4 regions of the Paenibacillus sp. FSL H8-0104 genome follow, and region 2 is predicted to be linked to each of the others. Evidence: riboswitches for the same ligand, from Rfam matches in the RefSeq annotation. Region 2 holds a riboswitch; each other region holds the start of a gene.
The links. A riboswitch is a leader RNA that binds a small molecule or an ion and turns the genes downstream of it on or off. The one in region 2 is predicted to bind thiamine pyrophosphate.
Positions count from the first base shown of each region.

Region 1: another riboswitch for thiamine pyrophosphate. It lies ahead of thiC (phosphomethylpyrimidine synthase ThiC); the one in region 2 lies ahead of NST38_RS02385 (ABC transporter substrate-binding protein).
Region 3: another riboswitch for thiamine pyrophosphate. It lies ahead of tenA (thiaminase II); the one in region 2 lies ahead of NST38_RS02385 (ABC transporter substrate-binding protein).
Region 4: another riboswitch for thiamine pyrophosphate. It lies ahead of NST38_RS17750 (thiamine phosphate synthase); the one in region 2 lies ahead of NST38_RS02385 (ABC transporter substrate-binding protein).

Region 1 is NZ_JBBOTC010000001.1:749,973-753,184, reverse strand. Features, by position in the region: gene thiC (phosphomethylpyrimidine synthase ThiC) at 1-1,447, opposite strand, end outside; TPP riboswitch at 1,866-1,979, opposite strand; gene NST38_RS03495 (IclR family transcriptional regulator) at 2,129-2,872, opposite strand.
Region 2 is NZ_JBBOTC010000001.1:498,616-501,827, reverse strand. Features, by position in the region: gene NST38_RS02390 (NAD-dependent epimerase/dehydratase family protein) at 1-626, shown strand, start outside; TPP riboswitch at 770-882, shown strand; gene NST38_RS02385 (ABC transporter substrate-binding protein) at 1,190-2,230, shown strand; gene NST38_RS02380 (thiamine-binding protein) at 2,455-2,745, shown strand; gene NST38_RS02375 (ABC transporter permease) at 2,745-3,212, shown strand, end outside.
Region 3 is NZ_JBBOTC010000001.1:3,648,629-3,651,840, forward strand. Features, by position in the region: gene NST38_RS16175 (endo-1,4-beta-xylanase) at 1-1,239, shown strand, start outside; TPP riboswitch at 1,446-1,543, shown strand; gene tenA (thiaminase II) at 1,656-2,318, shown strand; gene NST38_RS16185 (spore coat protein) at 2,530-2,826, opposite strand; gene NST38_RS16190 (hypothetical protein) at 2,838-3,038, opposite strand; gene NST38_RS16195 (zinc-dependent alcohol dehydrogenase) at 3,070-3,212, opposite strand, start outside.
Region 4 is NZ_JBBOTC010000001.1:3,996,080-3,999,291, forward strand. Features, by position in the region: gene thiO (glycine oxidase ThiO) at 1-688, opposite strand, end outside; gene NST38_RS17750 (thiamine phosphate synthase) at 706-1,368, opposite strand; TPP riboswitch at 1,594-1,703, opposite strand; gene NST38_RS17755 (ABC-F family ATP-binding cassette domain-containing protein) at 1,779-3,212, opposite strand, start outside.

The sequences.
Region 1 (3,212 bases), 250 kb from region 2:
CTATAACCCCTTCCCGCACATCATCCTTATTGGGAAGGCCCAAATGTTCTTTTGGCGTAACATAACAGAGCATCGACGTGCCGAACCAGCCAATCATGGCCGCACCAATGGCGGATGTGATGTGATCGTAACCCGGGGCAATGTCGGTCGTCAGCGGCCCCAACGTATAGAACGGTGCCTCTTTACAGATCTCCATCTGCAAGTCCACATTCTCCTTGATCTTATGCATCGGCACATGCCCAGGACCTTCGATCATCACCTGCACATCGTGCTTCCACGCAATCTGCGTCAGTTCCCCGAGCGTAGCCAGTTCCGCCATCTGAGCCTCGTCATTGGCATCGTAGATACTGCCTGGACGAAGTCCATCTCCCAGCGAAAACGCTACATCATACCTTTTCATAATCTCACAGATTTCTTCAAAATGGGTATACAAAAAATTCTCCTGATGATGCGCCAGACACCATGCTGCCATAATGGAACCGCCCCGAGACACAATGCCTGTCATTCGCTTGGCGGTCATGGGGATATAACGCAGCAGTACACCTGCATGAATCGTAAAGTAGTCCACGCCCTGCTCTGCCTGCTCAATGAGTGTGTCACGGTACAACTCCCAGGTCAGCGCTTCCGCTTCGCCATTCACCTTCTCCAGCGCCTGATACAGCGGCACCGTACCAATCGGCACAGGTGAATTACGGATGATCCATTCCCGGGTGGTATGGATGTTTTTGCCTGTGGATAGATCCATCACGGTATCCGATCCCCAGCGTACCGCCCAAGTCATCTTCTCCACCTCTTCCTCGATGGAGGAAGATACAGAAGAGTTGCCTATATTGGCATTGATCTTCACATGAAAATGACGACCAATCAACATCGGCTCACTCTCCGGGTGATTGATGTTGGACGGCAGGATGGCCCGTCCACTCGCCAGCTCCTGCCTTACAAATTCCGGTTCCACGCCTTCACGAATGGCGGCGAATTCCATCTCTGCCGTAATGACTCCCTGCCTCGCGTAATGCATCTGAGTCACACAACGTCCTGGCTGTGCCCGCAGCGGTTTGCCTCGTAATCCGGGGTACTCTTCAGCGCCAGCTCTCTTCCCTCCGGGCTTCAGTCCGTTATCCTCCGGTTTAACCGTACGACCCTGATAAGCTTCAACATCGCCACGCTCTGTGATCCAGCGGGTGCGCAGGGCTGGCAAACCTGCGCGGATATCCGCATGAAATGCGGGATCGGTCATGGGGCCGCTCGTATCATAGACACGCAGCGGTTCGTTATGCTCCACCCCTTGGGGAGTATTCGTGTCATGAAGGGCTATCTCACGTTCCGGTACAGCAATGTCCGGCCGTGAGCCCTGAATGTAGACTTTGCGGCTGCCCGGAAAAGGCTGAACCCGTCCGGCCGCGCTTGTTTCCTTTTCCACCTGCTGATCGTTATGTTCCCGTTCCATCGCTTGTTGTCCCATTTGATTTCCTGTACTCATGTTCGCTTGTCTCCTCCTCAGTGTTCGTCGCTTGTTTGGTTGGAATAGTCATTAGCTCACTTACGTACCTGTCCCAAATCATGCGCAATGCAGAGAAGAAAGAGCGATCCTACACCAGACCAGGGGAGACATAATTTATGTACAGTTCACAACAGACCGGAAGGCAGCACAGATCATGGATCTATGGTGACTTCCCTCCTCATCCAAGCCCACTTTCGCAGGTATTGAAAAAGAAGTCGATGGAGTATGCGCTATATCGCCCGTTCCCTGTATATAAAAAAGCCGGTCCCCGAAGGAACCGACTTTTATGTCCATCACCAATAATGCACCTTTATGCAGCTCCTTAACGGAGCCCTACAAGGGTCACATCATGTGGTGGTTGTGGTCATATCGCCGATTACTTCCCTACGCTGGTATGATCCAGATCAGGTGCAAAGGGTCCGGAATCTCATGCGATTCCGTCTCAGTCCGGACAATTCGGACTCCCCCAGTAACGTTAATAAGTTGCGGCTTACATAAGCCGCTGTTCATATTCAATGAAGCTGGCCCCGTTGGGCCGTCCATTACAGAGTAGCGCAACCGGAACATAAAAACAACCTTTATATTCCAAATGATCAAACTCTATTGGAGAAAAAACTTACCTCAACATCAGGATAACATGAGCCCCATTTGCGTAGCAGCATCCTTCAACACAGGTGCGTATTCATGCAATGTCTCCTGTGAGAGTCGGCTGACAGGCCCTGAGACCGAGAGTGCGGCTGCAATATTGCCTCTGCGATCCATAATCGGTACCGATACCGCGGCAGCTCCCGGCTCACGTTCCTCATAACTCGTCGCATATCCGTTATCCCGGATATCTCCCATCTGCGCCAAATACACCGCGGGATCAATAAACACCGGCCATTCCGGCCCGTTCATCAGTTCTTCACGATCCTCGTCCGTGGCAAACGCCATCAGGACTTTGCTGGAAGCCCCCACAGACAGCGGGAGTCTAACACCAACGGGAGCAACTCGGCGGATCGCCTGATCACTTTGCACCGCCTGAATACGAATCCGTTCACTCCCATCACGCAGGTACAGACTCACGGTCTCCCCCAATCGATCTCTCAGTCGCTCCATCGCAGGCAACAGCAGAATAGCGGGATCATCACTGCGGGACATATGAGCTGACAGCTCCCAGATTCGGATGCCAAGTCGGTACTTCTCTGTTGCTGCATCGCGGATCACGAACCCTCGATCCTCCAGCGTAGCCATCAAACGGTGGACTGTACTTTTGTGCAGGCCGATCTGGCTGGCAATTTCGGTGAGTCCCAGATCACTGCGTGTGGTAAAACATAATAATATATCCAGCGCCCGTTCCACAGCCCGGACGGTTAACTTGCGATCTTCCATGGCATAATGCCCTCCTCATGTTTCATCACATGAAACTTGGTTACATAAATTATATGAGAAACGGTCTCATCTGTAAACCAAAAAGAGCCAAAATCAAAATAGGCCAACGTGTAAATTTTCCCTTTTTATAAGACTTAATCCCCTGTAATTTACACACTAAGGTAATGTTACCCATATATCTTAAGAACTATATAACAATTGCGTAACAAATGCCCTCAATCAATTGACTTTGACTATATTGGAACATACGATAAAGATATATTACATTAAGATATCGCTCTGAAGCAGGCTCTGAAATCGACGCAATTCTCTTTTCATGTCGTTGTTATCTTCAACTGAA
Region 2 (3,212 bases):
ATGAGATCATGACACTGGATGTGACAGACCCCGAAGCCTGTCAGCATGCTTGCGAAGGCATGGATGTGGTTGTACATCTGGCGGGAGATCCTTCCCCGCATGCCGGATTTTATGAATCGTTGTTGGACATCAATATCAAAGGCACATTTAATGTATTCCGTGCAGCCAAGGACCAAAGTGTACGAAGAGTCATTCTGGCAAGCAGTGCACAGACGATCGAGGGGTATCCCATTGATGCTCAGGTCTATCCGGACATGCCGACACGCCCACGGAATTTGTACGGGGTTAGCAAATGTTTTGGAGAATCGCTCGCTTCCTATTTTGCGTATACCGAAGGTTTACAAAGTGTAGCAATACGTATAGGTGCATATGATGATTTTCAACCGGACGGACCCGTGCTGGAGGCAAGGGATATGAGCGCGTATATTAGTCCGGCTGACTTGTGTGATTTGATGTTCAAAGCAATTACAACTACCGATCTGGAACCCTTCACCATACTGCATGGGATCTCGAATAATCGGTTTAAACGATTAAATCTGGAAACCACTCAGAAACAGGTAGGTTATGACCCAAAATCCGATGCTTTTGCACTCAGTCAGATTGCCTTATATGATTCCCCACGATAATTATTGAAAATAACACATCCAAACAGGCTGTTATACATATGTATAACGGCCTGTTTATAACTTATACGTGTCCCTATCCAGTTCATGACTGGACAGGTCCTACCCTCTGGCCTATAATTACACCTAGTAATGCCCGTAACTTCATAGTTTCCCAGGGGAGTCGGAATTGGCCGGCTGAGAGTGTATCCCACCAAGATACTAACCCTTAGACCTGATCTGGATCATGCCAGCGTAGGAATCGGAGTATATCGAAATGGCACAGCCCTATGGCTGAACGCCACCTCTCTAACGCCTGCACGCGTCCCGGAATACGGGGCGCTTTTTTTGTTACTATCAGAAAGTATAAGTTTGGAAGCATCACCTTCCTGATATTGCAAGAAAAACTGCCGCTAAGCGCAGTCTGGCTTCCTTGAATGACATCGATGGACGTTTTACTTATTCAAAAATAACGTCATCCGGATCTCAACTGGTATAAATCTGTCGATTTATGCAAGATGATTGGATATGAAGCCAAGGAGTACCCCGTGCCAATCGGCCGGACATACCGAAGGAGAGAACCACAGATGAAATGGCGTAAAACGATGGGATTGTTGCTCTTGTGCGTGCTTATGGTGACTGTAGCCGCATGTGGCGGTAAAGAAGCTGCCCCGGCAGAACAGAACAACAACACTAATGCGGAAAGCAGCAACGAAGGTGACACTGCCGCCCTGAAAGATATTAAAGTGGTGCTCGACTGGACACCAAATACGAATCATACAGGCCTGTATGCAGCTGTAGATCAAGGTTTTTATAAAGCCGAAGGCTTGAACGTGGAGATTGTACAACCAGGTGCCGGTGGCGCAGATACAATGGTTGCCTCCAATGAAGTACCTTTTGGCGTAAGTTATCAGGAGAGTGTAACTCAAGCCCGCACACAGGGTGTTCCACTCGTCTCCATCGCAGCAGTTATTCAGCATAATACATCCGGGTTCGCTGCTCCGGCGGATCGGAATATCAAGTCACCGAAAGATTTTGAAGGTAAAACCTATGGCGGTTGGGGTTCCCCAGTCGAAGAAGCCGTGATGCAATCCATTATGGAAGGCGACGGAGCCGATGTATCCAAAGTCAAAAACATTAATATGGGTGACGCCGACTTTTTCACCGCAGTAAAACGGGACATTGATTTTGCATGGATTTTCTACGCCTGGACGGGTATTGAAGCCGAACTGCGCGGGGAGCCCATCGACATGTTATATGTGAAGGATTATTCAGATGCATTGGATTACTACACGCCTGTCCTCGTAACAAACGAGCAGACGATCCAAAACGACCCTGAGTTGGTGAAAGCATTCCTGAAAGCCACCTCCGAAGGGTATCAATACGCAATTGATCATCCCGAAGACGCAGCAAACATTCTGATCAAGGCCGTACCGGATCTGGACAAAGACCTCGTACTGGCAAGCCAGAAATGGCTCAGTCCGAAATACACGGATGACGCCCCGCGCTGGGGTGAGCAAAAACAGGAAGTGTGGCAGAACTACACCGACTGGATGTTTAGCAAAAAACTGCTTGATGAACAGATCGATGTGAGCAAAGCATATACAAACGAGTTTTTACCCCAATAAAATTTCTCATATAAAACGAACTTAAATTTTACACGAGGACGGAGAGGACAGAAATAACGTGAAAAAGCGAAGCGGTCGCCTTTATCACCGGATTTTCCCTTTAGAGAAAGGGAATCAAAAAAATCTGGGGATAACAGCGATTGGAAGGTTATTCTGTCGTCGAAGTGGCAAGTGTAACAGTCATTAGTTCATTTTATATATCACGAAAGGAGCCGTGATCTCTCATGGCAAGCACACTACTTAGTATTCAGGTTATCCCGAAAACGCCAAATGGCGAGAACTCTTATCCTTACGTTGATCGCGCCATTGAAGTTATTCAGCAATCCGGCCTGAAATATCAGGTGAACGCGCTCGACACCACGATGGAGGGGGAACTAGAGGAACTGCTGGAAGTTGTCCGTAAAATGCACGAGGTACTCGTGGAGGCTGGCAGCCCAAGCATCATCTCCCAGATCAAAATCGCCCATAGCCCTACCGGCTTCAGCATGGATACCCTGACGGAGAAGTATCGCTAATGCCTGCCTATTTCAAAAGTGTATGGCCGCCCATTGTGGCGGTTATTCTCTTTATAGCGATATGGCAGGGAGCCGTCTCCCTCTTCCATATTGAGAAATGGATGCTGCCTGCACCGTCCGACATCGCCCGCGAAGCGGCAACCCAGGCCGAACGGCTTGGCATGCACGCTTCCGCAACCATTCAGTTAACGCTGATTGGATTCGCCGCTGGAACAGCGGTTGGATTACTGATTGCGATGGTGCTACATTTAGTCCCTTTTCTCAAGTCAGCCCTGTATCCTTTACTTATTCTTAGTCAAAATATTCCGACCATCGCGCTCGCGCCGCTCCTGTTAATCTGGTTCGGATTCGGGCTACTGCCCAAGCTGATTACGATCATTCTGGTCTGCTTCTTCCCCGTTGCAGTGGCGGCCATGGATGGCTTGACCCGTACTGACGCGGCGATGATGAACTATATGCGCATGGCT
Region 3 (3,212 bases), 3.2 Mb from region 2:
CACATTTCTTCAGTTACCTTATGGGGACTCCAAGATGAGAAGTCTTACAACAACCAGGCTATGCTGTTTGATTCAGCCCTTAAGGCCAAAAAAGCATACTGGGGACTTGTGGATGAATCCAGCTTGCCTGTGTTGACACAGAGAGCCGTCTCACTTTCGGGTAAACCGGATATCAAAAAACAGTCACAAGATCCGCTCTGGAACAAAGCGGTGTCTACTCCACTGAAGGGTGACTCTGCGGGATCAGCCAGTTTCCGCACCTTATGGGATCATAGTAACCTGTATATCCTCGTGGATGTTCAGGATGCGAAGGCAGATGTGAATGACAAAGTAGATATCTTTGTTGATCTCAATAATGGCAAGACCACTTCATATGAAGTAGATGACCGACATGTAATCATTAAGCGGTCGGGCAAAGCTGAGGGCGTGGAGAAGCGTTCATATCGTGTACGCGAGACCAAAGCCGGATATCAGGTTGAATTGTCCATTCCGTGGGGTGGTATCCAAGTCGGATCAGAATATGAAGCCGGATTGGATATCCGTGTGACTGATGGCGGTTCAAGTGGGACACAACCTTATAATCCACTGTACTGGAATGATCGAACACAATCTCAGGAACAGGATACAAGCAAATACGGCGTGATTCAGCTTGCCCCTATGCCCAAATCTGCACAAGCTGTACAAGGGATTGTTCAGATTGATGGGAAGAAAGACACATCATGGAATAAGGCTGCACCGATTGAAGTAAACCGGTTGAACCAAAGCGAAGGTGCAGAGGCAGTGGCTCGCGCAATGTGGTCAGGTGAATATCTATACCTGCTGATCGACGTCACTGATCCAAACATCATCACAGATAGCATCAACCCATGGGATCAGGATTCGGTTGAGATTTTCCTGGACGAGAATCACCAGCGCACACCGTATTTTCAATATGATGATGCCCAGTTCAGAATCAGTGCAGACAATGTAGGAACCTTTGCAGGGGGTGCCTCACCTGGACGCCTTGTAAGTGCTGTGAAGAAAACAAATAAAGGATATCTCGTAGAAGCCCGAATCCAGTTACATTCACTGACGCCCAAAACAGGAAATGTTCTCGGTTTCGAGCTTCAAATTAACGACAACCAGGGCGGAGGTAAGCAGAGCGTAGCCAAGTGGAATGATACGACCAATGAGAGCTGGAGAAACACTTCCCAGTACGGAATACTCACTTTTGTCGGAAAGAACAAACTCGGACATTAAACCATCGGCAGTAGTTGCAAGAATAGAAAACATCATAACAGTGGCTAAAACTCAACCATTGTTGTGATGGTTTTCATCGTTTACATACGTCACCAAAGGTGATGAGGGGCGATACAATCTGCCTTGACTATATTTAACAGCCCTTGATATACTAAATGGATGTTATTTTTTCTTTTATGGGAATAAGAAAGTAATCAACTACATACAACCGTTTGCGAGGGAGCCTTAACCGGCTGAGAGGGTGTTAAACCGACCTTACCTGACTTGGATAATGCCAACGTAGGGATGCAACGATGAAACACTGTACTTGGGTAGCTCATGCGAACCCCCTTGTTTTAGTGTATTTGTCTGCGAAACATCCTATGGATGTTTCGTTTTTTTGTTTTTAATACGTACATTATGAATTGGAGGAACACATGTTGACTATTTCAGAGAGACTATATCAGGCAGCACAGCCCGTGTGGAAGGAATGTCTCGAGCATCCCTTTGTTAAAGGAATCGGAGATGGTTCCTTACCGGTTGAACAATTTCGTTATTATTTGCTGCAAGACTACTTGTACCTGTTCGATTATGCCCGTGTATTTGCACTAGGTATCGTCAAGTCGCACGACCCCAAATTGATGCAGTTTTTTAGTAAAAACGTAGATAACATCCTGAATGGTGAAATGAAAATTCATCGTTCTTATATGGAGCGATTAGGAATTACAGAGGATCATGTGTTCCAGGTAAAACCTGCACTGAAAAATGCAGCCTATACTAACTATATGCTCTCTATTTCCCATGCGGGTGGCATAGCAGAAGTACTTGTATCCATTCTGGCCTGCTCATGGAGCTATGCGGAGATTGGTCAAGTCCTTGCTCAAAAGCCAGGTGCAGCTGATCATCCTTTTTATGGAGAGTGGATCACAGGATATGCTTCCTCTGAATACAACAGCAACAATCAATCCCTAGTGACGTTAACGGATAAGCTATTAGAAGGCTGTAGCGAGGGAACGTACCAACGGATGGAAGATATTTTCGTGATGTGCAGTCGCTTTGAGCTTGATTTTTGGGAGATGTCATGGAGGTTGGAGCCTTGAGTTCACTAATAGTTAATTCAATTAGCGAGCAGCGTCCATAAACAGTCTCAGGATGAAAAATAAGTAGATTTAAGTAAAGGAACGCTTGTATATGCGTGTTTCGTGACGATGCCAAAAAAAGGGCGGAGTGTATCCGCCTTTTTTATTGTTGAAATTCTTGACACAGGAACATTTTGTTCACTGAAGTCTCTAGCTAAAATCAAAAAGGGTGTCAGGACGGAATGTTCATAGCAGTCTGAATATTTTTCAGATCGAGCTGAATTTGCTCTGCAATATGGTAAGGGTGGTATAAGCCATGCTGCACCATGTAATTTGATATCTTTTCATGAGAGTCTATGGCTTCATCGAGCTGTTTCATCAAAATTTGTTTGATTTCGGGGGTGGCACATTCGGTCACAGCCATGGCGTAGTTTCTGACACCGCTCTTGGCGTTCATCAAAAAATCCATTGCGATCACGTCATCGGTCAGCGTATTAAGACCAGTCATGTGTTCTAATATTGGGTTCATTTTTTTATCTCCTATACAGTCGCTTTAGACAGCACTCCACCGAGCTCCTGAAGCTGCTGTTGTGATAATGTCGCATCTTGTTGCAAAATTTGCTTGAGCTCCGGGTCGGTTACCAGAGCTTGCATGGTCTTGGATTTTGTCATGCAAACCGTCTTGAACGCAGCTATTTCATGCACCTCGAGCATCTCATGCAAAGCGTATGTGGAATCCATTCAGATTGTCCTCCCATGTATCAATTCATATTTAAGGCTTTAAGATGACTTTAATGCAATCGTCCGTTTTTGTATCGAACACTTCATAGCCCCGCTTGGCCTCGCTGAGCGGAATGACGTGCGTAACAATGTCCCCAGGGTCCACTTTGCCAGACGTAACCAACTCGTACATGT
Region 4 (3,212 bases), 3.5 Mb from region 2:
GATTCACATGTCTCATCAACTCTTCACTCTGTAATCCAGCCGCTATAATGACATGTTTGCATTTCATCTCACCGATCGATGTGGTGATCCCCTGCACACCGTGTTCGTTTGCTTGCACACGTATATCCTGTATGTCCTCCATAACCCGTGCTCCCAATGCTTGAGCGGATTCAGCATATGCCTTCGTTAGATGGACAGGAAGAATCTCACTCTCGTAAGGTCTGTAGTAGGCTCCATACGTATCTCTGTTAAGCCATGATGCCTCCTGTTGCACAACGGAACGGTCCCACCACACCTCATCAGCAGAAGCAGACAACGCAGACTTCCGATTGTTCTTATAGCTACTTAATTCACTGTATGAACGAAAAGGAGTTAGGAATCCCTGGCGTTGCAGGCCAGTCTCTACCTCACTGAGTGTAGCCATTAGCTCCTGTTGCTCGATAAGTAACTGTCTACTCTGCCTGGCGAGCTTAGCCATCAAAGGATGAGCAAAATCCTCACTGTCTGCTGCCAGCATCCCAGCCGCTGCGCAAGAAGTCCCTCCTGCAATCGCCGAACGCTCCAGTAACAGCACATCCTGTCCACGGGAAGCAAGTTCATACGCAATGGCACATCCAACAACGCCTCCGCCTACAATAATCGTTTCTGCATGAATTTTATCCGGTCTAGCAGTAATGATCTCTTTCATCATCTCATCTCCTTGATTCAGCGGCTCAGACTTTCTGTAGCAACGATAGCCTGCCTTAATAATGCAGCAGCCCGATCCGGGGAATCGCTCGCCCACACATTCGAGATCACAGCGACTCCCTGTGCGCCTGCAGAAAGAATAGCGTGAATGTTTCCCGGTTCGATGCCCCCAATCGCCATGACAGGAATGGAGACACCAGAGCACACTTCAGCCAGAGCATATAATCCTCTTGGTTCAAGATCAGGCTTACTGTTGGTTGAGTAGACATGCCCGAAGAAAAGGTAATCGGCTCCCCGTTCTTCAGCGATTTTTGCCTCATCGATTGAATGAACAGATACACCCAGACGAATTCGCTGGACATTGCTTATAACAGCAGGGTTGTAGTTACGTATAGCCTCTTGCCCCCAATGTACACCGCCATAGATGTCATTCTGTGGTGGCAGTTCTGAACCATTGATAACGATGCGACAAGATGGAACGCCAACACCACGCAGACTTTCAGCCCAACCGATCTTTTGTTGCCACGAGAGTTGTTTCTCTCGTATATGGATGTAGTCCACCCATGGCCAAACGTCCTTTGCAGCTTTTACAAAAGATGCTTGATTCCCTACACCCGTAGATACAACATGCAGTTCAAATGATCCGTGTACACGTTCATGAGAAATTACCGTACTTTTCATCTCCTTCCATACGTGAATGCTATGAAAACACAAAAAAGCCACTCCCGTAGGGGAGTGGCTGCGTATTAATTATAGGACCAGATGACTGACTGATACATACAGTTCATTTCGTGCAATAAAGCTATAGACCTTATAGCCATAACGTTATACACGCAACTGCATGTTTCAATTTACTAAGCAAGACGGTTGAATTCTTTCGATTGCCGTTTGCTCACGTCATTCACTGAAACGCGCTCGCCACTTCCCTACGCTGGTATGATCCAGATCAGGTGCAAAGGGTCCGGAATCGCATTCTTCCATCTCAGCCGCATCGTGCGGCCCCCCTAGTGTTCATATGAAGTTGTAGCCTATATTACCATAGACGGATTTTTTTGTCACCGTTCATTTCTGCTGAACGTTGCTTGAATCGTCTAGTTTTTCTCAGACCATTCTTCGACATTCCATGTTTTGGTGACCCAACCCTCGTAGAAATCAGGTTCATGAGATACAAGTATCACTGTTCCCTTGAATTCTTGCAACGCACGCTGCAACTCAGCTTTGGCCGTTACATCCAGATGGTTCGTCGGCTCATCGAATAGAATCCAGTTGCTTTCACGCATCAAGAGTTTGCATAAACGAACCTTCGCTTGTTCTCCACCACTCAGCATGTTAAGCGGACGGGTAATGTGCTCATTTTTCAACCCACAGCGAGCGAGATGACCCCGGACTTCATTCTGGGTCAAATGTGAAAACTCATTCCAGACATCCTCAATCGGCGTGATATTTCCAGCACGGACTTCCTGCTCAAAATAGGCCGTTTCGAGATAATCTCCCAAGAAAGTCTTTCCACTGAGTGGAGATATTTTTCCCAGGATGGTTTTCAACAGCGTCGATTTACCCACACCATTACAACCTACGATGGCAATTTTCTCACCACGTTCAATTGTCATTGTCATCTTAGGCAGCAAAGGATACGTATATCCAATTTCAAAATCAATGCCCTCAAAGACCGTTTTGCTGCTCGCACGGGCATCCTTGAATTTGAACGTTGGTTTAGCTGCTTCATCTGGACGATCAATACGTTCAATTCTGTCCAGCTGTTTCTCCCGGCTCTTCGCTCGACCTGAAGTTGAAGCACGTGCCTTGTTACGCTGAATGAAATCTTCCTGCTTCTTGATGTACTCTTGCTGCTTCTCGTATGCATCAATATGCTGGGCTTTATTCATATCAGCCATCTCGAGGAACTTGTTATAGTTCGCTGCATATCTCGTTAATTTGGCAAATTCCAAATGATAAATGACATTTACGACTTCATTCATGAATTCCGTGTCATGGGAGATTAAGAGAAACGCGTGTGGGTAGTCCTTCAGGTAACGTGACAGCCATTCAATGTGCTCTACATCCAGATAGTTGGTCGGCTCATCCAGTAAAAGAGCTGTAGGTTTCTCGAGCAGAAGCTTGGCAAGAAGCACCTTGGTACGTTGTCCACCACTTAGAGCTGCGACATCTCGATCAAGACCAATTGCGGATAAACCAAGACCATTGGCCATCTCTTCCACTTTTACGTCAATCAGATAAAAATCGCCCTGTTCCAGTTGTTCCTGAATATCGCCCATCTCTTCCAGCAACTGCTCCAGCTTATCTGGATCTGCATCTGCCATCTGGTCCGTAATATTCATCATTTCTTTTTCCAATTCAAGCAACGGAAGGAATGCATCCTTAAGCACGTCACGAATGGTTTTGCCTGGCGTAAGCTTCGTGTGCTGATCCAGATATCCATAACGGACCTTAGGTGTCCATTCCACTTTTCCACTATCTTTAAGCAATTTACCGGTAAGGATGTTCATTAATGTGGATTTACCCAC